Regions from separate parts of the Oceanobacillus phoenicis genome, predicted to be linked through region 2. Evidence: riboswitches for the same ligand, from Rfam matches in the RefSeq annotation. Region 2 holds a riboswitch; each other region holds the start of a gene.
What was found. A riboswitch is a leader RNA that binds a small molecule or an ion and turns the genes downstream of it on or off. The one in region 2 is predicted to bind S-adenosylmethionine.
Positions count from the first base shown of each region.

Region 1: linked by a shared signal. The riboswitch ahead of ABC346_RS08105 (carboxymuconolactone decarboxylase family protein) and the one ahead of ABC346_RS17335 (5-methyltetrahydropteroyltriglutamate--homocysteine S-methyltransferase) in region 2 are both predicted to bind S-adenosylmethionine.
Region 3: linked by a shared signal. The riboswitch ahead of ABC346_RS16225 (Fur-regulated basic protein FbpA) and the one ahead of ABC346_RS17335 (5-methyltetrahydropteroyltriglutamate--homocysteine S-methyltransferase) in region 2 are both predicted to bind S-adenosylmethionine.

Region 1 covers NZ_JBDFME010000001.1:1,601,700-1,612,024, reverse strand. Annotated here, with positions in the region: gene ABC346_RS08115 (sodium:solute symporter family transporter) at 1-729, opposite strand, end outside; gene ABC346_RS08110 (LLM class flavin-dependent oxidoreductase) at 910-2,280, opposite strand; gene ABC346_RS08105 (carboxymuconolactone decarboxylase family protein) at 2,341-3,006, opposite strand; SAM riboswitch class I at 3,290-3,398, opposite strand; gene ABC346_RS08100 (hypothetical protein) at 4,039-4,344, opposite strand; gene ABC346_RS08095 (PTS sugar transporter subunit IIC) at 4,412-5,689, opposite strand; gene ABC346_RS08090 (PTS sugar transporter subunit IIB) at 5,713-6,021, opposite strand; gene ABC346_RS08085 (PTS lactose/cellobiose transporter subunit IIA) at 6,183-6,497, shown strand; gene ABC346_RS08080 (hypothetical protein) at 6,630-7,853, shown strand; gene ABC346_RS08075 (catalase) at 7,983-9,305, opposite strand; gene ABC346_RS08070 (copper homeostasis protein CutC) at 9,847-10,325, opposite strand, start outside.
Region 2 covers NZ_JBDFME010000001.1:3,450,106-3,460,430, forward strand. Annotated here, with positions in the region: gene ABC346_RS17320 (3'-5' exonuclease) at 197-790, opposite strand; gene ABC346_RS17325 (CBS domain-containing protein) at 803-1,492, opposite strand; gene ABC346_RS17330 (MBL fold metallo-hydrolase) at 1,776-2,495, opposite strand; SAM riboswitch class I at 3,104-3,207, shown strand; gene ABC346_RS17335 (5-methyltetrahydropteroyltriglutamate--homocysteine S-methyltransferase) at 3,367-4,470, shown strand; gene ABC346_RS17340 (glutamate-5-semialdehyde dehydrogenase) at 4,541-5,788, opposite strand; gene proB (glutamate 5-kinase) at 5,785-6,903, opposite strand; gene ABC346_RS17350 (NRDE family protein) at 7,484-8,254, shown strand; gene ABC346_RS17355 (cytochrome ubiquinol oxidase subunit I) at 8,313-9,653, shown strand; gene ABC346_RS17360 (cytochrome d ubiquinol oxidase subunit II) at 9,650-10,325, shown strand, end outside.
Region 3 covers NZ_JBDFME010000001.1:3,223,795-3,234,119, forward strand. Annotated here, with positions in the region: gene ABC346_RS16180 (dicarboxylate/amino acid:cation symporter) at 99-1,331, opposite strand; gene ABC346_RS16185 (MFS transporter) at 1,515-2,702, shown strand; gene ABC346_RS16190 (GNAT family N-acetyltransferase) at 2,747-3,280, opposite strand; gene ABC346_RS16195 (DUF998 domain-containing protein) at 3,429-4,055, opposite strand; gene ABC346_RS16200 (ZinT family metal-binding protein) at 4,258-5,259, opposite strand; gene ABC346_RS16205 (HIT domain-containing protein) at 5,429-5,758, opposite strand; gene ABC346_RS16210 (class I SAM-dependent methyltransferase) at 5,785-6,504, opposite strand; gene ABC346_RS16215 (GNAT family N-acetyltransferase) at 6,518-6,868, opposite strand; gene ABC346_RS16220 (hypothetical protein) at 6,865-7,035, opposite strand; gene ABC346_RS16225 (Fur-regulated basic protein FbpA) at 7,353-7,553, opposite strand; SAM riboswitch class I at 7,629-7,729, opposite strand; gene ABC346_RS16230 (HAD-IIIA family hydrolase) at 7,833-8,372, opposite strand; gene ABC346_RS16235 (hypothetical protein) at 8,369-8,668, opposite strand; gene ABC346_RS16240 (hypothetical protein) at 8,788-9,084, shown strand; gene ABC346_RS16245 (CynX/NimT family MFS transporter) at 9,238-10,325, shown strand, end outside.

The DNA.
Region 1 (10,325 bases), 1.8 Mb from region 2:
AAATGGACTACCGGCAGCAGTCGGAGCAGTTAATGCAGGATCAGCATTATTTAATTGTCCAGTTAGGTTGTCTAAAGTTCCCCATCCTCCTCCAATTGTCCAGAAAAGAGAGATAAAAAGTAGAACGGAAATAACGGACATCACAATACCTTGAATCCCATCTGTAATCAATTGTGCATACGCTCCACCCATACTAATATATAAAATTGTCAATGTGACTCCAAACAGGATTCCCCAATAATATGGAATTCCTATAATTGTTTCAAACATCGTTGCTAATCCTACGTTTTGGGCAACAATATAATAGATGTTAAATAGAATTAATAACGCTACAATCACTTGTAAGGCTTTACTATTATATCGATTGCCTAGCCATTGTGGTAGTGTTAAACTACCTTCATTCTTTTGACCCTGTTTCCAAAACTTTTTCGTTATAAGCAATAGGCCAATCCATGTGACTCCAAAACATCCTAATGTATACCAAAGTACAGATGTACCATACATATACGCCCAGCCAGGAACACCTATAAATAAATTAGCACTAGAATAGGTTGCTCCAAAACTAATTCCAATTATCCATGGACTTACCTTACCTTTAGCAATGGAAAAACCCTTCATGGAACGACTATATTTAGCTCCACGTTTACCAAACCAAGTGATGAGCAAAAAATAACCGACCATACATGCTCCGATGATCCACGCAAGAGTCGTTTGATTATCTGTCAGCATTCGTATCCTCCTTCGTTCCCTTTGGGTAGATTTTATTCCAGACAATCAAGCCAATTATCCAGAAAACGACAACTCCAATAAAATAAAATGTGATCATCTGCTTTTCCACTCCCTTTTTCCGAACTTAATGTAAATGAAGGTCTTCATGTCAACGAAAGTGGCATGATTTTTGTTTTCCCATTAATTGCGAACTGTACCAAGTTGCTTCGCTATATGGTTTTCTGACAAACGTTGCTTCCCTTTCCCAAAGAAATTTTCACGTAATGTAGTGCCTTCATACTCCTTGCGATAGATACCGCGTTCTTGTAACACCGGAACTACATGATCAACAAAATCACGGAACGTATCCGGAGAAGTTGCTAATGCAACATTAAATCCATCTATATCACCTTCAATTGCCCACTTTTCAATTTGATCAGCAATCTGTTCTGGAGTACCAACAAACTTTGGACATCCATTTCCAAGGCCATGATTTTTTATTGCCTCACGTAATGTCCATTTACGATGCGGATCCTTCGTATACAAGTCTAGATTTCCTTGGACTGCTTCTGTTTCAATATCTTCAATATATTGATCTGGATCATACTCGGAAAAGTCAATTCCTGTATGTCCTGAAAGTAAGGAGGCAGTACCCTCATAGCTAATATGATTTACGAAGTCCTCATACTTCGCAATCGCCTCTGCTTCTGTTGAACCAACTATCGGTAACATCATTGGAAATATCTTAACGTCATCTTTATTTCTACCTTTTTCTTGAGCACGTTGACGAATGTCAGCTGAATAATTTTTCAACGATTCAATGGATGTTTGCTTTGTAAAAACTGCTTCCGCATGTTTCGCTGCAAAATCTCTTCCTTTTGGTGATGCTCCAGCTTGAAATAATACTGGTGTTCGTTGCGGTGAAGGTTCAATTAAATGCGGTCCTGGCAAATTAAAAAACTCCCCGCTATGATTAATCAAACGAACTTTCTCTGGGTCAGCAAAAGCATCATTTGCACGATCATAAATTATCGCATCCTCATCCCAGCTATGCTCCCAAAGCTTATATACTACATCTAAAAATTCATCTGCTCGATTGTAACGTAATTCTTTTGGCAACCGTTCCGTTAGCCCCATATTGACAGCTTCACTTTCTAGATAGGAGGTTACAACATTCCAACCAACTCTCCCATCTGTTAAATGATCTAATGTAGAAAGTTGTCGTGCCAAAACATACGGTTGAGCATAGGTTGTAGAAATCGTTGGCGCAAAACCTAGATGCTCAGTCACTGCAGCCATTGCTGTAATTGGTAGTAAAGGGTCATGTGCAGGAAGTTGAACTGCACCTCTTGCTGCTGCATCATGACTTTTCCCATAGACACTATACGTCCCTAACACATCAGCAATAAATAATGAGTCAAATTTACCACGCTCTAAAATTTGTGCGATTTCCGTCCAATAGTTTAATCGATTATGGTTCGTGCCTTGATCCTTGTCGTGTTTCCATAGACCAGTTGAATGAGGTGAAGGTGAATTTTGCACGAATCCATTTAAATGAATTTGTTTTGCCATATGCTCAACTCCTTGTTGTTATTAATAGAAAGCGTCATTGTTTGGTTATCTAGAAAACTATTATTCATCGTATGCATTTAAAGCATTTACACTATGTGCTAATGCAGAACCCGCTTTAAGAGCGACAGCAACAAAAATTGCTTCTGATAGCTCTTCTTTACTGGCTCCGGCTTCTTTTGCATTTTTCGTATGTGAATCAATACAATATGCACACCCAGTTGTATGAGCAGAAGCCACTGCAATCAACTCTTTCTCCTTCAGGGATAGCTTTCCTCCCTTTAATGCAGCTCCATCAAATTTTATGAAGGCTTTGAAAGCATCTTCACTTGTCTCACCGAGTTCTTTTAATCGATTAAAATAGGAGGCTTTATACAATTCATCATCGCTGTTTCCGTCGTATGCATTTAAGCCATTTACCCCATGTGCTAATGAGGAACCTGCCTTTAATGCTGTAGCAACAAATATCGCTTCTGTCACTTCTTCTTTATCAGCACCTTGCTTTTTCACATTCCCTACATGAAGTTCAATACAATATGGACAACCTGTAATATGAGCAACTGCCACCGCAATTAATTCTTTTTGCTTGACCGAAAGCTTCCCTTCTTCTAATGCTTTGTTATTGAAAGCAAAGAACGAATTAAATACATCTGGTGCAAACTCCTTTAATTCTTGAATTCGACTAAAATACGATTTTTTATAAAGACTCTCTGTTTTTGTAGTTGGCATTATAAACTCTCCTCTTCGTTTTAATTTTTCTTGTGAAATTTCGTTTGTCTGGCTTTACGTCTGTTTCGATCCGCCTCCTAAATGTAGTTAACTTATCAGTTTAGTCATATTTAAAGTTTCATTGTTCCAATTATTCTTTACACCCTTTTAGAAGAAATCAAGAGCGCTGGAGCGGAACGTACTCGGCTGTTTATAGTTATCTCGTTATACACAGCACACCATTTCGTAAAAAGAAAAAACCCTTCCGATGAGGAAGAGTTTCATTTAGTGGGCATAAACACTTTTCTCATCTATCAAGCATAAGCTTGCTGGAATGAGCACCATGTTACTTAACTGTAACTGGTTGCTGCGGGATCCACGGACCAGGTTCCTCCCCCGACTCTTGATAAGGAAAATAAATATGTAGTTGTGTAAGATTTGTATATTAGCATAACGAACCAGCAAATAACTGTCAATAGTTAATTTTCGATTAATTCAATGTAATGTGAAATTTGAATCCATCGGACTATTTTCTCGATGTTTATATTTATTCTGGCTCAGACTTTACTCAGTATTCGGTAGCAGCGGCGGGAATTACCATGTACCCTCATTCGACTGCACAAACTGTAGTTTGGTAACATAACATTATTTTATCTTACCGGGTTTGCTCTCCCGTTCTGATTACGGGAACATAAACCGCGTTTATCTTACCAGATTCCCTCTCCCGTTCTGATTACGGGAACATAAATCGCCTTTATCTTACCAATTCCCTCTCCCGTTCTGATTACGGGAACATAAATCGCCTTTATCTTACCAGATTCCCTCTCCCGTTCTGATTACGGGAACATAGATCACGTTTATCTTACCAGATTCCCTCTCCCGTTCTGATTACGGGAACATAAATCGCCTTTATCTTACCAGATTCCCTCTCCCGTTCTGATTACGGGAACATAAATCGCCTTTATCTTACCAGATTCCCTCTCCCGTTCTGATTACGGGAACATAGAATGACTTGACTCATATATCACTACTTCTAATCCTAATTCACTTTTACTACCCTAGTATGTCGCCTCCGAAAACGAATGTCATTAAGGCACTAGTGACAAATCCAACAACGATTGCTAGAATGATTCTCTTCTTAAAGAGCGGTCGATCAATAGATTTTGCATCTACTTTTGTCAAAACAATAATTCCGCCTAAAGATGCTGAAATTCCTGCACTTAGAAAATATATCAGTGGCTCTGATTGAAAAATAAGTCGCAACAACATAGATAGAATTATCGTTCCAATAAAGAGAGTACCTACAAATATGAATACACCTTTAAAACTGATTTGTGGTATTATTTTAGAACTTCTCAACTTCCTCACTCCCTAAATCAACTTAAGGGATCTCATACAAATAGATACCCTTTGTAGGATGAATATATTAATCTATTGGAGTCGATTCACCATTCTCCATATCTAGCATTTTGCGATCGTACACTTTGAAAAACGGAAGATAAATTCCAATAGAAATTGCGATATTTACAAATACTAGAATGATTGATCGCCAATCCCCTCCTGTGGCTAAATACGCGCCAACTGGTGCCGGCAATGTCCATGGAGCTTTTACAAATGTAGGTGAAACAAGTCCCCACGAAGTTGCGAAATACGCAATAGTTGCTGTAACTAATGGTGTTATGACAAATGGAATTATCAATATAGGATTTAAGACAATCGGCAAACCAAAAATTACTGGCTCATTAATATTAAAAATACTCGGTGCTACAACAGTGCGGCCTAAATTTTTTAAGTACTTTGATCTTGCAAAAAGTAACATGACAATAACGAGACCTAACGTTGCTCCCGATCCCCCAATCCATATAAACCACTGATAAAGAGGTTCTGGAGCAATATGTGGTAATGTATCTGCCCCAGACGCAACAGCTTCTCCATTATTTAATAAATACACTTCCCAAAGCGGACGTGCAACTGAACCAACGACAGAAACCCCATGAATCCCAAAGGACCAAAAAAAGGTAATTAAAAATACAGGAACTAATATGCCAAATAGACTGTCTCCAGCAGTTACAAGTGGGGCCGCCATTCTCTCCACGAGTGCATGTAAATTAACTCCCATTACTACAGTGATCAACGTCATCAGTAAAATAACAATCGCTACTGGAATTAATGCCTCAAAGGAACGACTGACAGAGGCTGGCACTGCTTCAGGGAGCTTAATCGTAATTTCCCGTTGCTTACAAAATCGAAAAATCTCCACCGAAAGTATCGATACAATGATAGTGACAAAGAGACCGCTCCCTCCTAAGTATTGCATTGGTATAACGAATCCAAGTTCTTCTACAACAGAAGGTGTAATAGTAAGTAATAATGAAGCCACCGCAATTTGACCACCGGATAAAGGATCGATCTTATACGATTGGGCGAGATTATACCCTATGCCAAACGCAACATATAAAGACATAATAAACATGGTCATTCGATATGGAATTAATATCTCAGCTGCATGTTCGGTTGCCCACTGCGTAATCATCCATGATTCTGGTAAAGGTGGAAATGCAATAATTAGAAAAAATGACCCAACAATAATAAACGGCAATGATGAAATGACTCCATCACGAATAGCTAATAAATGACGTTGTTCCGCTAACCTTGCCATTGGATTAGATACTTTATGTTCTAAAAAGTTGGTGAACTTTCCCATAGATGTATACCCCTCTCATGATTTTATGATTCTACCAACTCATTCATTGTCTTTAGCAACAATGGTCCGCCGAGTGGAGTATAGGCCTGTGGTGGAATTGCTCCACAAGGAACACCTGCCTCATCTGCTTCTTTCTTAATATGGTCGAATCGATGACGAATTTGTGGGGCTACCATCACTACATCCCAGCCATTCTCTAATTCAGGCGCCACTTCACTAGAACCTATTGCTTTCACATCTAGTTCTTGTCCAATTTTAGCCGCTTCTTTTTTTAGTGTATTAACGACAATCGAACTCGACATCCCACCTGCGCAAACAAATAATACCTTCATCCTCCCACTCCTTTTGTATGATCTTCCTTGGCGCATTATTGTCAATATGGAAAAATCAGTCGCCAACTTTATTTCAAAAATAAATCGTTATTAAAATTTATGAAGCTTGTTCTCATTTTATGATTATTGAAAACATACATAAAAGTAGGAGGGGTGATGTCATGGATTTAGAATTAGAAATTTTTCAATTGATATCAAAAAGTGGAGATGCAAAGGCAATTGCTTATGAGGGACTCCAATTAGCTCAAAATGGAGAATTAGAAACTGCGAGAAAAAAATTAAAAGAAGCCCATAGCACCTTAAATTTGGCACATAATACACAGACTAAACTAATTCAAGCAGAGATTACGGGAGAAAACATTAAAATGTCTTTATTAATGGTTCATGCACAAGATCATCTAATGGCCGCATTGAGTGAGATTTCTCTAATTGAAGAAATGATTAAAATCCTACAACGTTTTGAAAAAACTGAGTGAAAGAAAATATACCTATAGTAACCTAAATGTTGTCTATAGGTATTTCTATATTACATAAAAGTTTAAGGCAACTACTTTTTGGATAAATATAGAAATATAAAATTGGTTAACATAGATAGAGAAGGTGAAAATATGTCTACGTCCACAACTAGAAGTCTAGGTTTAATATCAGCCCCAGGCTATCCAAAAGATATCGCAGCAAGACTTCAGGATGAGCTCCCTAATTTACTACAATATTACGTAGATGAGAATTGTGAATGGGAATTATATTATCTAGAAGATCCATTAACAGGTGCTGGAGATTCATTAGATATTTTAAAAGCTACTAAAGAGATCAAAGAAAATAACAACTGGGACTTTACTGTTTGTCTTACGGATTTGCCTATATTTAAAGAAAAAAGGTTAATCCTTGCAGAAGCGAGTGAAGAAGAAAATATTGCATTAATCAGCCTGCCCAGTCTTGGTTCGACAATGATGATTAGAAGGCTCCGCGAATCGATATTACAACTAGTCAATGAAATGTTTTATGGTAGTGATGATGCAGATAGAGACAAAGCGCAACAACGCATTCAATCGATGAACGATAATCACAAACAATTGAAAAACAAAGACTCGAGACATTTAATTGGGAAGCGTTTCTTCGAGTATCTTTCTCCAATTAAAAGAGAAACGCCTAATGAACAAGAAGCGAAACATGATTCAAGCATTGATGTTCGTTTTACCGTACCAAAAAAGTGGAGTATTGCCTTACGAATTATTACTGGTATGGTAAGAGCAAACCGTCCTTGGTCACTGTTTCCAGCATTTATGAAAGTAATTATCATTGCTTTTACCACAGGGGCATATGCACTCGTATTTCCAACTCTATGGCAATTGAGTAATTACTACACGATTACTCGAATGATGATCTTATCTATTGTCGCCATATTAGCAATGGTAATCTGGATTATCCTTGGTCATCAATTATGGGAACGACCACAAGATGCGAATAATAACTATTTAAGAAAGTTATATAATGCGACAACTTTTCTAACGCTATTATTAACGGTATGTATCTACTATCTTATTTTGTTCTGCTTATTCACCTTAGCAGTTACAACATTTATCCCAATGGGAATGTTGGAAGATCAACTAACAGGCGAAGTTGGTATACAAAATTATTTCTACATCGCATGGACAGCTACAAGTATTGCAACAATTGTTGGTGCCCTTGGTTCTGCATTGGAAAATGAGAATGCCGTCCTAGAATCAACCTACGGATATCGCCAACGTCAGAGACATAAACGAATCCAAGAAAAAAGAAATCAGAAGAAAGCAGAAGAAGATCAAAAAAAATCTAAAAGTGAAGATAATTAAACGAAAAACACCTCTAAATCTAGATTAAAATCTGTTCTTAGAGGTGTTTTTATCTGGTTTAATTTCATATTAAAAGCTATTTCTTTAATGCGATCTTTCAAAAGTACTACTTATTTCTTCTAAAACTTTTTACGCATTTCGCTTCATCGTTACTACTTTAGTCAACTTTCGAGATAAATCCTCTGAAGCTTGTTGCATATAGCCATCAACAATAGAAAAAACTTCTGGAGAAACTGTTGCTAATCCTCCTGCCATATTGTTGATTAAATCATCTTTTTGATCATCTGAAAGTGACTCGTAAAATAGACCGGGCTGTGTAAAATCATCTTGCTTTTCTATATCGGATCGTTGTAATTTACCTTCAACAAATCTGTCGTTTCCACTTGTCACTAAATCACCTGGCCACCAGTCGGATTGCTTGTTCACTGGAACATTGCGAAAATCAGGTCCGATACGATATCGCTGTGAATCCCAATAAATATTTGCCCTTCCTTGTAACATCTTATCATCTGATAGTTCAACACCCTCTAATAAATTGGACGGTGAAAAAGCCGCTTTCTCAACCTGTTCCATGTAATTTTCAGGATTCTTATTTAATACCATTCTACCTACAGGTTTGAAAGGAAATTGCTGTTGATCCCATAGTTTAGTATCATCTAATGGATCATATGGTAACTTGGCTGCATCTTTTGGATCCATAATTTGTACATATAAGCCATATTCTACTTGATCCCCATTTTCAATGGCGTCATGTAAATCCTGACCTGCAATGTCTGGATTTTCTCCCGCCAATCTTATTGCTTCATCATTACGAATATACTGTTCTCCAGCCATAGGCGCCCATGTATATTTGATAAAATATCTCTTTCCTCCTGCATTTTTCCAAACATAGGTATTAACACTATGTCCAGGTAGGTGTCGTAAACTCTTTACAGTACCAAGATTTGAATAAACAAGTAATGTAAAGAGCAATGATTCAGGTGCCCGTGCAACAAAATTCCAATAACGTGTTGGGTCAATTAAGTTGTCTACTGGAGAAGGTAAAAATGCTTTAATCGCCTCGGGAAAACGAATGGTATCGCGAACCGAAAAAACAGGAATATGATTACATATCAAATCAAATATTCCATCATCTGTATAGAATTTTGTGGAAAATCCTCTTACATTACGTGATGTGTCTGGTGTTCCTTTTGTACTAACTGCTAATGAGAAACGTACAAATACTGGAACTTGTGTACCTGGGTTTTGTAGAAAAGATAATGAAGTATAGTCACTCATGGAATACAATGTTTCAAAATGTCCAATTGCCCCCCATCCTTTTACATGAACCGGTCTTTCTGTAATCTTCTCATGGATAAAAGTCTGTAATGTCTCATGCTCAATATTATCTTGTTTTAAAATTGGACCACGCTTTCCTACTGTTTGTGAATGAATCTCTGCAGGTAAATCAATATTCCAATTAAATGAGGATGGATTCGTATATGATTGATTTTCATGTGGTCCTTGACTTCCCTCTCCTGTCCCGTAGTTGCGAGCGTCTTTATAATGATCTTTACTCAATACTTTTACCTCCTTACATCAATATAACTTTTACCAATTTATGAAATAATCAAATCATATAGAACTTTGGTTAGGAACTAGCAATAAATGCAGATAAAGAGGGTTATTTACGTTTTGATACATTGAAACTTCATTCAATGGGGGTGATCATTCTTTCCCAACTGATTATTAGTACCACAAGAGCATACCCTGAACAGAATCAGACAATTTTGGGCAGTTTTTATCCACCAGTTATTCCTTTCGTTAAGCCTCATCGTCTTGAAGTGGGGCTATCACTGCACTTACATGCGTATAACAAAAGATATATGCGTTCCAAAAAAAGAAAACCTATGGATTAGTAATGACATAGGTTTATAAGAATTTAGATTCTTATTTCATTTTTATTCACTATACCATTTATACATAGGTTCTAACTTTATCCATATTGAATGAGTTATATCTTTGTATTATTCTTCACTATCCGCACTTTTTCTCTATCCAGCCCTTTAGAAAAATCTCCCTCAACCTGTAATCCAGAACCGAAATGATATTGATCCGCTTCAACATGCCGATGAATTTCTTTAATATTATCTACCTTTAATCCTCCACCAGGAAGTATTTTCGGACCGCCAATTTCATCTGATAAAGCAACTAAACGCCTCAATTGCTCTTTCCCTTCCATACAATCTGCTTTACCGCCAGAAGTTAGTATACGACGAACATTCTTACTACTAGCTATGGAGTAATATGCTTTCTCCTGTGAAGGTACTTCATCAAAAGCACGATGAAACGTAATACTCAACTCATTAGAAATGCCTGCAATAGTTTCTAAAGCATACATGTTTATTGTTTTATCCTGATTTAACGCCCCAAATACAATCCCTTTTCCTCCTAAATGTATAACGTTTCGAATATCTTCATAAATCGTTTCTA
Region 2 (10,325 bases):
CAAAAGACGATGATAACTAAATAAACGTAAGAAATATTCGAAGACTCTGTAGAAAAAAGGCATAGTTGAGCCCCCGGCTTGCGTCAGCACCTTGGGGCTCAACAGCCGCCACTGGATAAGCGTAGTATATTTCTGTAGCGGGTTTCAAACCAATTCACTCGATTTTATCTTTTGTGTTGTCCAAGCCCATTATAACTTAGAAATATAATTTTGTTGTTTTTGCCTTTTGCTTTCTAGCTGTTTTTGCTCTTTTGGAATTGAGCCACCGTTCTAAAAATTCTTCAGTTGTACCTATTCTCTGCTCTGCTAAAGCAGCCAAAAAGATTCTTGCAGATGCTCGGGCATCGTCCATCGCATGATGATGATTTAACGGTATGTCATGGTAGTTTGCAACCGTATGTAATTTATGATTCTCTAATTCTGGCCAAAGTAGTTGTGAGATTTTAACCGTACAGAGTGACATATAATTTGGACATGGCATGTCGTATTTATATAAAGATTGACGTAAAACGCTCATATCAAAACTTGCATTATGCGCGATAAGTATTGTGTCTTCTAAATATGTAGATAACGTTGGCCATAATTCAGCAAAGGTCGGTGCTTCTTCAACTTGTTCCTCGGTGATTCCATGAATATAAACATTGCGTGAACGGAATGGAGCTAATGGATTAATGAGTGAGTAAGACTCGTCTAGAATTTCAGTATCATTCATCATTACCACACCAATAGAACAAGCACTATTTCTTTTTTCGTTTGCTGTTTCAAAATCAATTGCTGCAAACTTAACCATTCAAAACTCCCCCTATATTTCCATGATATCCCAATTGGTAATAATGCCTACCAATTTTTCATCCTCTTTCCCTGTTTTTGTAATAAGCAAAGCCGCAAGTCGGTTACCTTTTCCAACTTGTTCTGTAAATACGTCAGCAGCTTCATATACAGACATTTCCTCGCTTATAAAAAGATGATTATCTGTTTTTTCGTATTCTAAAATATCTTTAGCAGTTGCATCAGCTATTTGTTGATTATCGTTCATAGAATTTGCTATCCACCGAGCAATGCCTTTATGTGTTATTAAACCTTTAAAATCTTGATTTATATATATGGGTAACTTCGTTAATCCTCTATCTCTTACTACTTGAAGTAACTTTTGCACAGAATCGTTTAATTGAAATGTAACAACTTGTTTTAAGAATGCACTCTTTACTTGTTTTGGACTTGTAAAATCTTTTTCTATCTTTTCGATTCGTTCCACAATTGTATCATGAGGTTCTGCAATCGCATAAGAAACATCGATACGATTATGAATGATTGCATTTCTGAGTTCTGCAAATTCCAATAGATCATCGTAATATCGTTTTATCGTAGCATTAGTGTCTGATAAAACCCGAACTGCTCTCGAGAAACCCATTTCTTTTTTGTGTAAGTGTGATTTTAATGCTTTGTCAATACGATTAAATGCTGTGATAAAGCGCTCTGAATTTTTATACATATCTATTTCTCCTATCTTTGCGTTCTATCATTTTAACCGTTCGGACTTAACATTAAACATTCCCCATATCGTTTTACTTCGCCTTGTAAAGTACTTTACCGTTTTTTTCTATACTTCGTATGTCCTGATTTTCTGCTAGATAAATTAACCTAGTTAATGTGGCCATAAATTGACTGACGAAAGCTGTTCCTTTCATCGGTCCATAAATTTTTGTCGTTAATTTAAAAGCAGACATCGGTTTATCCGATAGAAGTTGTTTGAGTTCATCAAGACGAAAGAGATGTCAATTATAAGTTCCCGTTATTCGTTCTGACAGATCTCCCATCACTTTCCCATGACCTGGTAATGCTAATCTGCTTGGATATTGCTGTAGTTCTAATAAAGATGGTAAGTAATCCTTTAATGGATTTAACTCTTCTCCCATCCATAAGCCAATTACTGGCGACAGATGTTCTAACACATGATCTCCTACAATCATTACTTCTTCTTGCTTATTATAAAAACAATAGTGATCGGGAGCATGTCCAGGAGTCCAAATTGCTTGAAAAGGAAGATTTCCTAAAACAATTTGATCAAAATCATCAAAATATCCGTCCGGCTCAAAATCATAAATAAAAGAAAAATCTTTTATTTTTAACGGTAATGGTGGTGTACCATGACGTTTAATTAGTGATTTCATTCTATCCATATGTGCTTTTCGATCTCTTCCCTTTAACATTTCTTTATATCCTCGCTTCGATACAAAAACTGGGACAGCATATTCCTCTTGAAACCATTTTGCTAATCCTATATGGTCTTCATGAGTATGCGTTAATATAAGTTTTTCAATGTGATAGTTATCTAGAACATTCTGCCAAGTTTCTTTTGTTTCCGTATCATAAATACCTGTATCTACGGCAGTATATCCGTTTTTACCTTTTATTAAATAACAATTTACTTCCCCCATTGAACCTTTAAAGCGTACTACTAATTGAAATATATCTTCTGTCATCTTCTTTAGCATGAAATACCTCTTTCTAACACAATCAATGTAAAATGAGCTTATTGTTATTTTATCGTTCCGAGATGGAATTGCAAAGGCAAAGGAACTAATATGCTACAAAACAAATGAATCAATTTCATAATTGCTAAGTTTTATTGGAAGACGAACATTATTTGGTGTTTTATATAATAATGTTCGGATTAGGTAATTCTTGGCTTTGATTAGAATGGAAGACGGCGACTCCTGCGGAAATAGCACGAGCTGAAAATCCACTAGGAAGAGGGGTTTTCTTTTCCTAGTTAGTTGAAGCTGTGCCTGCAGAAAGCGCCGTCTGCAATGGAAATCAAACAACGCAACATGCGGATTTTAAATCATATATTTTAATTATGAAATTGATTCAAATGATATTAAGTGAAAATTCGTTAGTTCGGGTAAGTATTTCCACTAAATGTAAGTACCACAAAGACCTAAAAGCTCTTAAAGCGATTAGGACATTTACAAACCGTTTATCTCCATATCTTAAGTCTTGAAATGTTTTACTCTACCATTTACATACAGAATAAATTTTCAAAAAACTCTTGACATTATATTCAATACCTTATAAAATTTCTATTAATTAAATATGACAATTCTTATCCAGAGAGGTGGAGGGACTGGCCCAAGGAAGCCTCGGCAACAGACTTTATTTAAGTACTGTGCCAATTCCAGTAGCGTAAAAGCTAGAAGATAAGAAGAGTATATCGTACGGTTTCCTGTACCCTCTTCTTACTTGTAGAAGGGGGTATTTATTTTCCCCTATTCTCTGTACAGAACTGTCATATGTTAGTTTCATAGAGCAAGACCCTACTCTATAAGACTAACCAAAATCTAATGGAGAAAGAAGGAAGGAAAATTGACAAAAACAATTATTAAGGCACCATTTCGTGCAGACCATGTAGGTAGTTTGCTACGACCAGAACGTTTGCTTCAGGCAAGAAAAAACTATACGAATGGAAATATTTCAGCGGAAGAATTACGTGGTATTCAAACAGAAGAAATCAAGCGCATCGTAGACAAACAAATTGAGATAGGTTTACAAGCTGTTACAGATGGTGAGTTCCGCAGACTATGGTGGCACACGGACTTTTTAGAAGAATTAAATGGCATAGAAGGATATATTCCAGAACAAGGTTACTTATTTAAAGGAATTGAAACAGAGAGATATAACATCCGTAATAATGGAAAAATCAGTTTTCCAAAAGACCATTCATTTGTCAAAGATTTCATTGAGTTTAAACAAATTGTCGGGGATCGTGCTGTAGCAAAACAAACCATTCCTAGCCCAAATCAATTATTTCACAAAGGAACGCGTAATCCAGAAGTTTATCCAGATATCCAATCCTATGCAGAGGATATTATTATTGCTTATCGTAATGCAATCCAAGCATTTTACGAAGCTGGATGTCGTTACCTGCAATTAGATGATGTATACATTGCCGGCTTGAACGTAGATGAGTTAATAGCATTCGAAGAAGATTTATCTCGTCAAGAGTTGATTGATTTATCATTACATGTTGTAAATAGTGTACTCGAGAATAAGCCAGATGATTTAATCGTAACGACACACTTATGTAGAGGAAACTATCGGTCAACTTGGGCATTTGAAGGCAGTTATGCTCATATCGCACCAACCTTATTTGCTCATGAAAAAGTGGACGGATTTTTCCTAGAATATGATGATGATCGTTCAGGCAGCTTTGAACCTCTTGCTCATATTCCTAATGGTGGACCACAGGTAGTCATTGGAGCAATCACTTCTAAATTTGGTGTGTTAGAAGACAAAGATGAGATCATTAAGAAAATAAAGGATGCTTCACAATATATTCCATTAGATCAAATCTCGCTTAGCCCTCAATGTGGATTTGCATCGACACATCAAGGAAATAAATTAACAGAAGAGGACCAGTGGAAAAAATTACGTTATATCGTTGAGCTTTCCAAAGAGATTTGGGGATAAGCTTTATAAAACATGACTAAAATAACTCCAAACTACTTCCGTTAAAATAGAGTAGTTTGGAGTTAATAAATTAATTACGAATTTGTCCTGTTCCTGATATCACAAATTTAGTTGATGTTAATGCTTCCAGCCCCATTGGACCTCGAGCATGTAATTTTTGTGTACTAATTCCTATCTCTGCACCGTATCCGAATTCAAACCCATCTGTAAATCTGGTTGAAGCATTATGATAAACTGCTGCAGCATCAACTTGACGTTGAAACTGTTCAGCATTAATCTTATTTTCAGTTATAATCGCTTCTGAATGACGTGTACCGTATCGATTGATGTGGGTGATCGCCTCTGATACTGAATCAACTATTTTTACACTTATTTCACTGGCTAAATATTCTGTTTCCCAATCTTTTTCGGTTGCTCCTATAGCCGTAGGAAGCTTTTCCATAACGAATGAATCACCGTGAATGGTTACATCATGAGATTGCAATGTTTTTAATAGTTCGAAACCATGTTTTTCAAACCACTGGTTATGAATGATTAACGACTCAATTGCATTACATACAGATGGTCGCTGTAATTTTGCATTCAATACAATTTCCGTTGCCATCTCTACTTTAGCAGATTCATCTAGATAAACGTGGCAGTTTCCTGCACCAGTTTCAATTACAGGTACAGTAGATTGTTTTACCACTGTATCAATTAACTGTTTTCCTCCCCTTGGAATTAAAACATCTAGATATTCATTTAATTGAAACAGTTGATTTGCTACTTCTCTTCTAGTATCTTCTATTAATTGTACAGCTTCTTTTGGTAAGGAGCTGGAAGCTAATGCCGCATGAATAACATGAATAAGTGCTTTATTAGAATGTATAGCTGAAGAACTACCACGTAATACTACTGAGTTTCCTGTTTTTATTGCAAGAGAAGCTGCATCTACAGTGACATTAGGTCTAGCCTCATAAACCATTCCAATAACACCAATCGGAACCCGCTTCTTCGTAATATATAATCCATTGTCTTTCTCGAATATTTCTAGGGCTTCTCCAATAGGATCCGTTAATACAGTTATCTGCAATATTGCTTCAGCTATATCTTGCAATCTTTCCTCATTTAATTTAATTCTATCAATAACTGCATTAGATAAACCTTTTTTCTTACCTTCTTCTATATCTAATTCATTTGCGGCAATTATTTCATGTGTTTCTTCTAAAATTGCTTGGGAAATTAATTGTAATGCTTCATTTTTTTCATCAGTTGTAGCTAGTGCAATTTGATAACTTGCTTGTTTTGCTATCTTGGCTTTTTCTATCACTTCACTCATCGTAACTCCTCCTTCAATTGATCAACCATAACCCACGAATCTCTGTGAATAACCTCAATAGCAGGAAGTTGGGTCACCTGTTTCGCATTTTTTAATGTATTCGCTGCTTTGAGTTCCTCTGATGAACAACTCACTTGTCCTCTTCCTAATAAATTACTTCGATTAAAAACTTCCACTACATCCCCTTGTTCAAAATCTCCCTGAACATTTACTACACCGGCTGACAACAAACTACTTCCATTATACATAAGTGCTTGGGTAGCTCCATCATCAATAAGCAGTTTCCCTTCTAAAGTGGAGTGCAAAGAAATCCATTGCTTACGAATAGGAATTTGTTTATTTCGCACACTTTTGACATAAGTACCCTCACCATTTCCATTAACTATTTCTAGTAATTTAGATATTCCTTCGCCCTTACCAATAAAAATAGGGACTCCGAGAGAGGTAGCAACCTTTGCAGCCATCAATTTCGATTTCATACCCCCAGTACCTAATTTCGAACCAGAAACATCCGTTTCCTGTATCATTTTTTCAGTAATTACATCAATTGTATCGTACCGCTTAGCATTCATAAATTTACCGGGATGTTTATCATAAATTCCATCAATATCAGTTAATATAATTAGTTTAGCTGCATGAATAGCTCCACTAACTAAAGCAGAAAGCATATCATTATCACCAAATGTTAATTCATCAACAGCAACTGTGTCATTTTCATTAATAATCGGAATAACCCCACGTTCTAATAATTCCAGCATAGTAGATGTAGCATTTTTATAACGTTTTTGAATCGAAAAATCAGTCCTTGTTAATAATAATTGAGCAGATCGAATATTGTATTCCATAAACTTATCCATATAAGTATGAATGAGTAGACCTTGGCCAATTGCCGCAGATGCTTGCTTTCCTTTTAATGTAACCGGCCTAGAAGAATATCCAAGGTTTCGAAACCCAGCTGCAACGGCCCCTGAGGAAACTAAAATTACTTCGAAATTATGTTGATGTAACATAGCTAACGCATTCACATGATCTCCTAGTTTCTTATGATCAATTTCCCCTTTTTCATTCGTCAATGAGCTACTTCCAATTTTTATAACTACCCTCTTTTTATTCATATTCTTCTCCTCCTCAATATTCTCTAGATGTCTATTTTCAGGTTTAGAACAAAAAAATAGAAACTTAGCGAGCCCCTTTTCAAGGGTATTTCGACATTCGTCGAACTTCCTTTTTTTGAGATAAAGGAATCACGGTGAGGTGACGAATCCACGATGAATTTCACCTTAGGTATAGGTGCCACGATTGAAATACCAAATTTATATATATCAATAAAAAACCCTTTCATCCCAATTTAATAAAAAGGGACGAAAGAGTTCTCTTCCGCGGTACCACCACAACTTAGATGCAATCTGACTGGAATCGCATCTCACTTCTTCCATTAACGCTGGATATACGCCCATGTTTGCATGAGACTTCAAAGGTAGGTTCTAATAAATCAGCAATGACGGAATCTCTCAGCTAATAAATTCCGATCTCTTTCATTCGATATTTACATACTATTCCTCTGTTAAACGTTCAACTGTATTGTAATTTATTATTATCAGTTTCTCATTAATTGTCAACAGCTATTTGTATTTTGATCTGATTTTTAGGAAAATCAATCTATTTCATCTATAATATGGAATAGGAGGTTTGATTATGTGTTTAATAACTTTTGCTATCCAAAAACATTCCGAATATCCATTTGTATTAATTGCCAATCGGGATGAATTCTATGATCGCCCCACTGCAAAAGCAACATTTTGGGATGATGCTCCAGATATTTTAGCAGGACGTGACTTAAAATCAAAAGGTACGTGGTTGGGTATAACAAAACAAGGAAAAATTGCAGCAATTACCAATTACAGAGATCCTTCGCTTCCTGAGACAGGTAAATATTCAAGAGGAAAAATACCTGTTGATTTTTTAAATAAGGAAAGAGATTCAACACAATTTTTATCTAATTTAGAGGAAGATCAATCCTTATATTCAGGATATAATGCTTTATTTGGAGATTTCCAATGCCTCTATACTTACAATAATATCTATAATAGTAGCGCACAATTAGAATCGGGTATCCATTCATTAAGTAATGATAAATTAAACAGTCCATGGCCAAAAGTATTAAAATCCAAGGGCTTATTACAGACGTACCTAGAAAACAACCAAAATATTTCTAGCGAGTCGTTGTTTCGTATCTTACAAAATGCTGATAAACCGACTGATCAAGATCTTCCTGACACCGGTGTTGGAATTCATTTAGAACGAAATTTATCTTCTATGTTTATAGATACGGGTAATTACGGAACAAGAGCATCAACGATTATTTTAGTAGATAAAAGAAGCAATGTTACCTTTATAGAACGTACGTATCATCAAGGGATAGCAATTGGAGATATAAATTACCATTTTTCGATTGTTTCCGATTAATTTTGTTGATCATCGGGTAAATTAATACAATATGATTGTTCTTTAAGGAGGTCCACAAATGATATTCGATGATCCGACATATGCGAGCCGCTTGCTGACATTACTCACCCTTTCTTTTCATATTATTTATGCCACAATCGGTGTTGGTGTTCCATTAATGATAATGATTGCACAGTGGATAGGAATTAAGAAAAATGACATGCATTACTTACTAATGGCAAGACGTTGGGCAAAAGGATTTATCGTGACAGTAGCTGTCGGTGTAGTTACAGGTACTGCTATTGGATTACAGCTGTCACTGCTTTGGCCAAGTTTCATGGAGCTAGCAGGTAATATTATCGCACTTCCTCTATTCATGGAAGTATTTGCATTCTTTTTCGAAGCTATTTTTCTTGGTATTTACCTGTATACTTGGGATCGCTTTGATAATCAAAAAAAACATTTCTTATTACTAATACCTGTTGCCGTAGGTGGAGGAATGTCTGCTTACTTTATTACAGTAGTGAACTCATTCATGAATTCTCCAGGAGGATTTGACATTGTTAATGGTGAACTCGTTAATGCTAACCCTCTTGCTGCGATGTTTACAGTATCTATGCCGACAAAAGTTGCGCATGTTTTATCGACTGGTTATATGACAATTGCGTTTGTTCTAGCTGCGATTGCAGCCTTTCGTCTATTACAAGGTTCAAATCGTGAATATCATAAGAAATCACTTAACATGCTAATGAAAATAGGTTTTGTCTTCGCTCTAGCAACGGCGTTAATCGGCGACCTTTCTGGTAAATACTTAGCAGAATACCAACCAGAAAAGTTAGCTGCAGCAGAATGGCATTTTGAGACTTCTTCTGAAGCACCGTTAGTTATGTGGGGGATTCTTGATGATAACAATGAACCGCAATACGCTTTGGAAATCCCATATGCACTGAGTATATTGGCACATAGTTGGCCGACAGCAGAAGTTATTGGTCTAAATGAATTTCCAGAAGATGAGCAACCTCCACTTGTCATTCATTATTTCTTTGACACGATGGTGACGATTGGAGTATTTATGCTTGGTTTATCATTTATTTATTGGCTTGGTATACGCAGACGATGGAATTTTGTCGAATCAAAATGGTACCGTTGGCTCATTGTTCTCGGAGGTCCATTATCATTCTTAGCGATTGAAGCTGGCTGGTGGATGGCTGAAGTTGGTAGACAACCTTGGATTTTACGAGGAATTATGACCATTGACGAAGCAGCCACAACCAGTGATTATGTTGGAGTTATGTTCTTCTTATTCGTACTCCTCTATCTTATTTTAGGAGTAGGAACTGTAGTTGTTTTAAGAAAAATGTTCCAAAGGAGTCCGATAGATAAAGACATCGAGAATTTTCAAGGTGGTGACCAATCATGATATTAGAAATCATCGGTATTTCTGTACTTTGGTTATTCCTATTTGGATATGTCATCGTTGGTTCAATTGATTACGGTGCAGGTTTCTTTAATGCATACAGCATTTTAACCGGAAAACAACATATCGTTTCTAAAGTAATTCAGCGTTATCTTTCTCCAGTATGGGAAGTCACCAATGTATTTTTTGTATTCTTCTTCGTAGGAATCGTTGGATTCTTTCCAGAGACAGCATTTTACTTTGGTACCGTACTTCTTGTCCCTGGAAGTTTAGCCTTAATATTACTGGCAATCCGAGGATCTTATTATGCGTTTGAATCTTATGGAAAAAAAGGGCACAAAGGATATGCATTTATGTATGGTGCTTCTGGTATATTACTTCCAGCTTCTCTATCTATTGTACTGACAATATCTGAAGGTGGATTTATCACCATTAATAATGGAGAACCTCAACTTGAATACCTTGATTTATTGATGAGCCCACTTACATGGTCAATTGTAGTATTGAGCATTATCGCAGTTCTCTATATTTCTGCTGTATTTTTGACTTGGTATGCAAATGAGACTGGTGATGAAGGAGCAACAAACTTAATGCGGAAATATGCCCTAGTTTGGTCCGTTCCACTAATCATTGCAGCTTCCGGAATTATTGTAGAACTGCGTTTCCATAATGAAG
Region 3 (10,325 bases), 230 kb from region 2:
TGTCAATTTCATTTACTAACAAACCAAGCTTACCAATAATGGAATATAATGTAAAGACACTTTTTTACTTCGTTGATATAGGAAGTGCCCTTAAAAGCCTAGGCTAGATTTTCACTCTTCTCCATCCAATCTTTCCCTTCAATTTGTCTGGTTACTAGCATGCTTGAAACGGTATCACCAGTAACGTTAACCATTGTTGCAGGTGGATCAACAACTACTCCAATGGCGGTTATGATTGGTAATGCCTCCATTGGTAAACCATAAAGTGTAATTATCATCATTTCTCCCATAAATCCACCGCCAGGAATTCCGCTCATTACAATCCCAGACAATAAGCAGATTCCAATAGCAGTTAGGAAAGTATCAAATCCGGAAAAATCCAAATTGAATACCCCAAAAACAAATGCAATTTTAAGCATTGCAGATAAGCACGATCCGTCCATATGAATCGTTGCCCCTAAAGGAAGCACCGTTTCGCGGACATCTTTTGGAACGCCAATACGTTTAGCCGCTTGTAAGTTTACAGGTAGAGCAGCGATACTACTTCCAGTACCTAGTGAAGTTGCTGCTGGAGCTAGGATATTTTTCCAAAAACGAGTAACTCCCTTCTTACCACCAGCAAGAAATGCATATAAGGTGAACCCAATTGCAAAATATAATACAGAAACTGGGTAATAAATGATGATTGCTTTCGCATAATCTCCAATTAATTCCGCTCCAAATTCACCAACAAGTGCTGCAAAGTACGCCCCTAGACCAATCGGGGCATAGTACATCACAAGTTTTATGATTTTCATAAACACCTCAGATGCACTAGTTAGAAATGTAGCAAATGGTCTACCTTTTTCCCCAGTTAAACCAGTCGCCACCCCAATTAATACAGAAAAAACAATTAGTGCTAACATATTGTCACGAGAAAACAAATCAACAAAATCTGGTACTGTAAACGTATTAACCAATTGTTCAGACAAGCTTTGTTCTTCCACATTTTCCGGTGTGTCTAAAGAAATATTCACACCAGAACCCGGTTCAAAAATAACAGTAGCAACTAACATAAATATAGATGCAATAATTCCTGTCACGACAAATACTGTAATCATTGAGCCCATAATCTTGCCAAGACGTTTCATGCTATTCATACCAGCAATCGCCGATGATATGGTAAAGAAAACTAAAGGAATAACAATCATAAATAACAAATTAATAAATAAATCCCCAAGTGGTTTAATAATCGTTGCTTCTTCACCAAATACAATCCCTATAATACTTCCAATAATGATCGATGTCAGTAAAATAATAGGAAATCGATATGCTTTGAATTTTTCTTTCATGTATCTCACCTTCATTATGTAATTTCATTAACTTAGTATATTCTACTCCTTTTTGTATTGAAGTCAAAGAGGCAAATGAAGTAATTATTTTTTCTATAACTATTTATATTTTACTCTAGACATCAGGTGGCTTCTGTCATATCATATTCACTATGTATTTTTTAAACAAAGAGGTGAGATGATATGCCGATGAAATTTTCTCGAAATACTATTCTAGCTATCTTCATGATTGGTACATTCGCGATAGGAATGACAGAATATGTTGTTACTGGATTACTAACACAATTCGCAACAGATCTAGATGTACCAGTATCCACTACAGGACTATTATTAAGTGTTTATGCTATCAGTGTTGCTGTATTCGGTCCTATACTAAGAATGATTACAGTAAAATACTCACCAAAACCCTTATTAATTGGCTTGATATCCATATTTATTATAAGTAATATCGTTGCAGCACTAGCTCCAAATTTTGAGGTGCTTTTATTATCAAGGTTACTATCAGCAACAATGCATGCACCTTTCTTTGGATTGACCATGAGTCTTGCTGTTGAAATTTCTAAACCAGAAAAAAGAACAAGTGCCATAGCTGCAGTTCAAGGTGGATTAACCATTGCTGTTATGCTTGGTGTTCCATTCGGCTCGTTTGTTGGAGGATATTTCGATTGGAGACTTGTTTTTTGGATTATCGCCTTATTAGGTGCGATTACTTTAATTGGTTTACTTTTAGTTACACCTAACATTAGACCAGCAGAACAACCAAAACTTAGAAAAGAATTAACCGTATTAAAAAATAAAAATGTACTAATGATCATTGCGGTTATTGTTTTTGGTTTTTCTGGTGTTTTCACTGCATATACGTTTAAGGAACCCATGTTAAGAGAAATTGCTGGTTTTGGCGTGACAGGTGTTACAATTGGACTGTTTTTATTTGGACTAGGTGCCGTTATTGGTAACTTTATCTCAGGAAGTATCCAGCCATCTAAATTAACCGAACGTTTAATCGTTACCTTAGCAACACTTGGAGCCGTACTATTTTTATTTACATTTTTATTATCTATGCCATTTCTCGCTTATGTTGCATGTTTTCTATTTGGAGCAGGAACATTTGGAACCACTCCAATTCTAAATTCAAAAATTATTCTAGCTGCTACAGAAGCACCCGCTCTATCTGGCACCATAGCGGCTTCCGTATTTAATCTCGCAAACTCTATTGGTGCCACTTTAGGAAGTTTCCTATTAAATTCGGGTTTTTCTTATTCACAAATCACATTTGTAGCAGCTGGAATGATTTTATTCGGTATGCTATTGATGATAATAACGCATAAAATAGAAGATAAATCATTGTTTTCTATTGCTACTGACAAATAAATTTAGAAGAGGAGATTCTCTGAAATAGAGTCTCCTCTTCTATATTATTGATCGTTCCACTCTTCTCGCAATATCCCCATACGGATAGAGTCGTAATACTCCCCGTTATAATAACGGACTTTACGTATTTTTCCTTCCATCATCATTCCTAACTTTTCAGCAACACGAATCATCCTCTTATTTCCCGACCAAGTAGTTAGACCTACTCTAACAACAGGCAGTTGCTCAAAAAGATGATTTATCCATAATTTTAAAGCTTTTGTTCCATAGCCCATACCCCAATTACTGCCTTCATAAAAGATAATCCCCATCTCTAGCCAATTCTTTTGTTCATCTTCATAATAATATGAAACGGTACCATGGACATCATTATTTACACAAATTACCCATCTAGATTTAGCATTAATCCATGCTTCAGCTTCTTTCATGAAACGTTCGTAAGACATACTTTCATGGGAGAAATATGGAGCATCCCATTGTTTCCACTCCGGATTTTCTTCTTTATAGATTAATTCCCATAGACGTTTTAAATCTTTTTCTTGAATTGGACGTATTGTCAATTTTTGATCTTTATACATGCGAATCCTCTTTTCATTAAAATTTCTTTTTACTAACCATTGATTGAAAAGAAGACGAAAAAGAAACAATCTACTTATCAATCACCTTTTTAACTGAAATCTGTTTCATTGTTATCACACCTTTTTAAAATTTAAGTAAAACATCATATCACCTATACGCACCTTTATTATTAGATAACATAATTGCTAAGACAGTCCCCCACAGAAATGTCACACCATAAAACATACGTTGGAGTAGTCCCGCTGGCAAAGGAATAAAAATAAGAAGTATAATAAACACTACTAAAATGATAAGAGAAATTAATATGCTATACGTCCACCATTTCCCTCTTACTAATATCTTTCCAAATAACCATAGCCCAATTAAAAAAGTCACCATTCCTAACTGAGCAAAAATAGAGTGCCAGAATAAATTGACATCTGCAGGAATAAATCCGGAAACAATATTTCCTAATGCTAGTAACAATAAACATATAGTACCTATCAGATTCTTTTTATTATGTTCGAGCTGTTGAGAAAGATATAGTATTCCTATTGAAAAGGTAATCCCATTAATAACAAATAATACATTCATCCAAAAATGATAAGGAGAACAAATCTCATAAGCTGCTAGAGCATAGGTATATTCACCACAACTTGTAATTCCCAAATCACTCATGGCATGATTCATCACACTATACGGAGCGATGGAAGACATCACAAAAAAAGGTTCAAGTACAAAATACATACAAGTGAGAATCCAACTTGTTATACCTACCTTTTTAGAAATTTTCATTTTAATTACTCCTTCTAAATTTATCCCGCTAGTTAATGTAATATCCCATTTACCTTTTATAAAGGCCTATATAGTTAATAGAGATTCCTATTTGTTAATTAGGATTAAGTATTATTTCTATATTCATTACCTCTTTTCCTCTAAATACTTACAAATAAAAAAGAGAATCCAATAAACATCGGATTCTCTGCTTGTAAATATATTAGTGCGCAATCATCTCGTGAACAATAGCTTCTTCACTCATTTTGGATGGATAGTATGTTGGCCAATGTTCAACTTCTTCTAATAATGCTTGTCTGTCATCTCCCCAATAAAGATGGAAATGTCCAGAATCAGTTGGGAATATCGAATGATCACTAAATTGAATATAAGTTGGTAACCCTTCTGACTCTTCCTCTAGCTTAAATATAAATCGTACTCCTCGATTTCCTGCTTCGTAATTGAGGATTTCATAACCATCATATTGATACTCACCAGTTTGTTCTTCTTCTCCCTCAAAGAAAGTTACTTCATTACCATCTATCACGATTCTATTAACATCTGTTACATAACCAGTTTCATAATAATCTTTGTATTCTTCTTCTGTCATATCCTCACTTTCTTCAGCCTTGTGTGCATAGACTTCATCGAGTGTACCGTTTTGATGTAACGGATATACAGATTGCCAATCGCCTTCCCAGTCTCCTAAAGTACGATCTTCCACTTGTTCATCTTCAAAATAACCATCATAAATTTGTTGAGATTCTTCATCATGAGCATGACTATGTCCATGTCCGTGATCATCTATTACAACTTCTATAACTTCTGATTGAGCATATGGTTCGTGATCATCATTAAATAAAACTGCTATAATTTGTTGTCCATCAACTTCCGCATCGCCAAAAAATTTCGTATCATCTAATTCTGGTACTGCTTCCCATTCATCTTCAGATGAATTTCTTGTGTACCAATGCCAATGATTAAATTCACTATCTTCTTCAAGCCCTGCAGTTAATTTAATTAAGTCACCCGTATGATAATGATCAGAGACTCCATCAATATTGACTTTTTCTGGTGCATCTCCAATCTCTACCTCGTGACTGTGATCATGTTCTTCTTCAGCATTTGCTCCCTCTTCAGAATTATCATCTGCTGACTGACAGCCCATGATAAATAGTAGACTTAGTAATAGTACGCTAAGCCCCTTTCCCCATATTTTCTTCATATAGATTCTCTCCTTTATGTAATCGTAATTGTTACGATTCGTAATGATTACGATTTAAATTATACATAGGCCACACCACACCGTCAAGATAATTTTTTTCCAAAATAAAAAAAGCCTCTTATAGAGACTTTTCATTGTTGATTTAAACTAGAAATTACGTACACAATTATTATCTAAATTTCTCTCCAGATATAATATGCCAATGAAGATGTTTTGAATCTTGATAATCACCTAAATTTGTAATGACACGGCAAGCACCATCTTCTTCTTTTACCATAGCAGCAACTTGCTTTATTACAAAAAATAACTCTATTAACAAATCATTATCTTTTTCTTCCAAAGATAGAAGAGAGTCAATATGGATTTTCGGAATTGCAACAATATGAGTTGGCCAAAATGGATTTGTATGATGGTAAGCTAATACATTTTCTGTTTCCATCACCTTCTCCACTAACATATTACCACTTAAAACTTCATCACAATAAAAATCTTCCGTCATATACTTCCCTCCATATTTTCTGATCATTATTTTGTACTGTAGAAGATAAATGATGATGATTCTTCTCTTGCCTCTTTTAATTCCCAATCTCCATAACATTTAACATCAGAAAATCCGGCTTTTTCTAAGGCAACCTTTACTTCTTTTTGAGTACGAAATCGCAATTGCAGTTTTTCCCGTTGGATAACCTCTCCAGACTTAACACTTTTTACAGTTTCATAGAACGTAAATATTTGTTTTTCGTCCATTCCATCGTATTCGGTCCAAATTTCTAATTCTTCTCCTGACCTAGGGTGTGTTGCAATATCAGGTGTTTTATCTGCCATCCATTTTTTCCACACTTCTGCTCTTGGATTACGTGTATCAAATATGAAACATCCGCCTTCTTTTAATGAACGAATAACATTGTTGGTTACTTGCTCCCAATCTATATCTGTAAGAAATACTTGCGCAACATTTGCAGTCATAATCACCACATCATATGTGTTTGTCTTTAGATCCCCACTATCTCCAATAATCCATTCAACTTGATTGGATGTTTGTTTCGTCTTAGCAAGCTCAATTGCTTCTTTATTTGGATCAATTGCGGTTACATTAAAACCCGTTTCAGCAAAATGTATGGTAAGCCTTCCTGTTCCACAACCTAGATCGGCTAAGTTTTTCCCACTTAACTCTTTTAATAGTGATAGAAAAAATGTATCGTCCTTACCAAACGTATTTAGTTGGTCATATACTAGCGGAATCATACGCCACCTCGCTTTAGTGTCTTTTTAGTCTTTTACCGAAAATCGCAAATGCTTTTCCTTCTTCATTTGGATAAAATTGCTGTTTTATCCATTCCCAATGCTGATTCTTATAAAATTGTATAGCAGTCATATTATCTTGTTGTGTCGTCAAAATAGCTGTATTTGTTGTAGCATCTTTTAACAGTCTGTCTAATAAATCTCTTCCATATCCTGACTTTCGATAAGGTGAGTCCACAATTATTTCTCCAACTTCATAGCAGTTGGAGAGCCAATCTTGATATTCCTGTTGATTCAGGTGATTAGCAATTAGATTATGGTAATATTGACCTTTTAATGATAAATAACCATAAGCAAAACCAATCAATTTAGCTTCTTCCGATTAATCATACGTCCTTGAAAACCATCATAGGCCATATGTTTCTTTATCCGATGAGTTATCTCTAAAGAATCATTACTCCAGACTTTACTATATAACGTGGAAATTAAGTTAACATCCTCTTCACTATGTATTGATTTAAAGTTTATTTGCATACCAGTCATCTCCAACATACTTCATTTTATCATTTAATTCAGAAAAATACATAATTCTTATTCATTTAATAGTATATTCTGGAAATCAAGTTACTGTTGATTTATCAGTAAAAGAAGAAATTCCTATTGAAGTAACAGATAAAGTTGAAGTTGGATTTACTGGAAATGTCAGAGAAAATAGTCCGCCAGTTGGATAGATACTCTATGTAAAACTAATTGATAATTAAGTAATTTTGCTATGAGTTATACATTTGATGTAAAAATGAAATAAAAAAACCTCGCAAATGCGAGGATAAAGTTTGTATCAAAATATAAAGTTAAAAATTCTCCCAATGAATGGCACCTTTACCAGCATGCGGGTGATCATTATATTGAAGCTTAAAATATTCATATTCTAACTCCGCGGTTGTAAGCTCATAAAGATGTCTGTTCCCTTTTTTAAAGTGATTAGATGCAATTAATTTCTCAATTAATTCATTTTTTCTTCTTTCTGATTCATCTTCGTTCCAGAAAACCATATTCAAATCCTCCTCTTCTATAAGTATGATCATGGCAAAGATAAGAAGAGAGAATTTGTATCGTACGATAACCTCAACTTATCTTTCAAGCTAATGCTTGCAGGATTTAGCACAGACAAATGCACTCTGTTGCTGAGGTTTCAACGGGCCAGTCCCTCCACCTCTCTTGATAAGTATTTTTATACAATTTATTATAAACACATTAATCCGATTTGTCTACTATGATTAAACTCCTAATCAGTTCATCTTATTTATTAATTTGCTTAAATTCAACCATTTCTAAAGGAACTGGTATCTATACCCTATCCAATTTACGGCTTCCGTAAGATTTTCCGCTACAAAATCAATTTCGATTCCTTTTAGCTTTTCAAAATGGTCATGAAGTGTAGATGTTCCTGCCCCTGTTTTTACTAATATCTTTACTGAATTTGTCTTGGAAGCTGCCACCATATCACTCCATCTATCACCAATTATAATACAATTATTTAAGTTTAATTGATATTTATTAGAAGCATCTTTCAACATACCTCCATTAGGTTTTCGACATTTACAGCCTTCTTTATGATGATGCGGACATATGAATACATCATCAAAACCAAAACCTATTAATTCTTTATAGAAATCTTCTTTCCTCGCCTCTCCAAAAGAAATACCTGGCTGATTCGTAAATGAAAACACTTGAACAGATTTTTTTAGATAATCTATATTCTCTTTCGATTTCTCAAACATCTTAAAATCACCAGGATAATGTACCTTATCATCTCCACCAATGGTCCCTTCCCTATCTAAAAACACTGCTTCAAGCTTTTTGTTCATCATAACTCTCTCACCCCAAAAATGGAAGAAACATTTAAAGTAACCGTTAAACCCACTAGTATTGCAGATATCAAAACCGTGCTACCCGAAACATCCATTAATGCTGACCAATCTTGAATTCTCACGAGGTGATTTTGATAAAATAACTGAAAACATATTGCAATAGAACATGCACTTAGACTTACTAACATTAGAATATTTTTTTTCAATTTATGTTTATGTGTGGATAATAGATTGATAACGGGAAGAATTAATGCTATTATCCCTAATAATACACTTGCTATATTTAATATTGCCATTGCTAGTATTCCCGCTTTTATTAAATAGACGTAAACTTATTTATAACAGACGCAAAATTTTAATAAATACTTAATTCAGATTATTGTAAACCTTTCTATCTATTTAAGGAGAGCCGAAAATGAAATTCACTTTAGAAATCATTCGTATACTCATAATTCTTGGACTATTGGGATTTATTTTCAGTATAGCTATTATGTTTATCTATTCATCCATCGGAATTCAATTAGATAATCATTATGGAGGATTAATTGCTGGTATTGGTATCATTATTTCTATTTTTATATTATATCGGAACAAATTACAATTCTCTGGATTTTATAAAAGTGATAAAAATGTGAAGTTATCAAAAACAGTTAGTATTTTTTTAATATCAATTTCTATCATCATGTTAGTCATTGCCCCCTACTTACCATAAGTTGTAATATGTGTTTGGTTACCTTTTAGCTTAAATCCTCTAAAACTCAGAATAAATAATCATTAATTATTTTCTTTCTCCCTATGATCAATTTATGTATAATTAACTTTTGATATATTAGCTAACGAAGATTAATCATAAGGGAGAAACACCATGCAACATATTTCAAACTCAACAAAACAGCGTTATTATACATTTCTATTAATTTTAGCAATCCTATTTATAGCTTCTACACTACGTTCCCCCATCACTTCCGTTGGTCCATTAATTCCGATATTTCGAAATGAATTAGAAGTGACAAATGCCATGATCGGTTTAATTAACACCTTACCTTTAATAGCATTTGGAATTTTTTCTTCATTTGTTCCTACATTGTCTAGAAAACTTGGCATGGAAATTACGTTATTAATGGCAATGGTAGTCTTATCCATAGGTATATATGTTCGATCAATTGGCGATATATCCATGTTGTTATTCGGAACACTGCTTCTTGGAATAGCGATATCTGTGGGAAATGTACTAATGCCAGGACTAATCAAATCAAGCTTTCCGTATCGTATCGGACTTATGACTGGTATTTATTCTGTAACCATGAATTTATTTGGGGCGCTGGCTTCAGGATTATCTGTCCCTATCACTTCCATTCCTTCATTGGATTGGCGCAATGCAATGCAAGTTTGGAGCGTCATTTCCATGATTGCTGTAATTATATTATTATTACGACTACCTATAATCCGCTCCTCACGAAAAAAAGTATTCGTAGATGTAAAGAGTCAACCTCCTACTGCTTTATTCAAATCGAAAATAGCTTGGGCGGTCACATTCTTCATGGGTTTTCAATCATTAATTCCATACAGTCTGTTTACTTGGCTTCCAGATATCTTATTAGCAAAAGGATTCTCTGAAAGCGACGCTGGTTGGTTTATTGCAATTCTACAGATGGGCATCATTCCAACGACATTTGTCGCACCAATCATTGCAGGGAAAATGAATAATCAACGAATAATTGGTTGCATTGCAGGACTTCTATTTTTTAGTGGGCTACTAGGAATAACACTTACATCATCAAATTTAATTATTGCTTTCTTAATATTAACTGGAATCGGTGCCGGAACAGCGTTTAGTCTAGCAATGATGTTTTTTGTTCTTCGTACAGAAACAGTCGCTCAATCTTCACAGTTATCTAGTATGGCACAATCAATCGGCTATATGGTTGCTGCACTTGGTCCATTACTACTTGG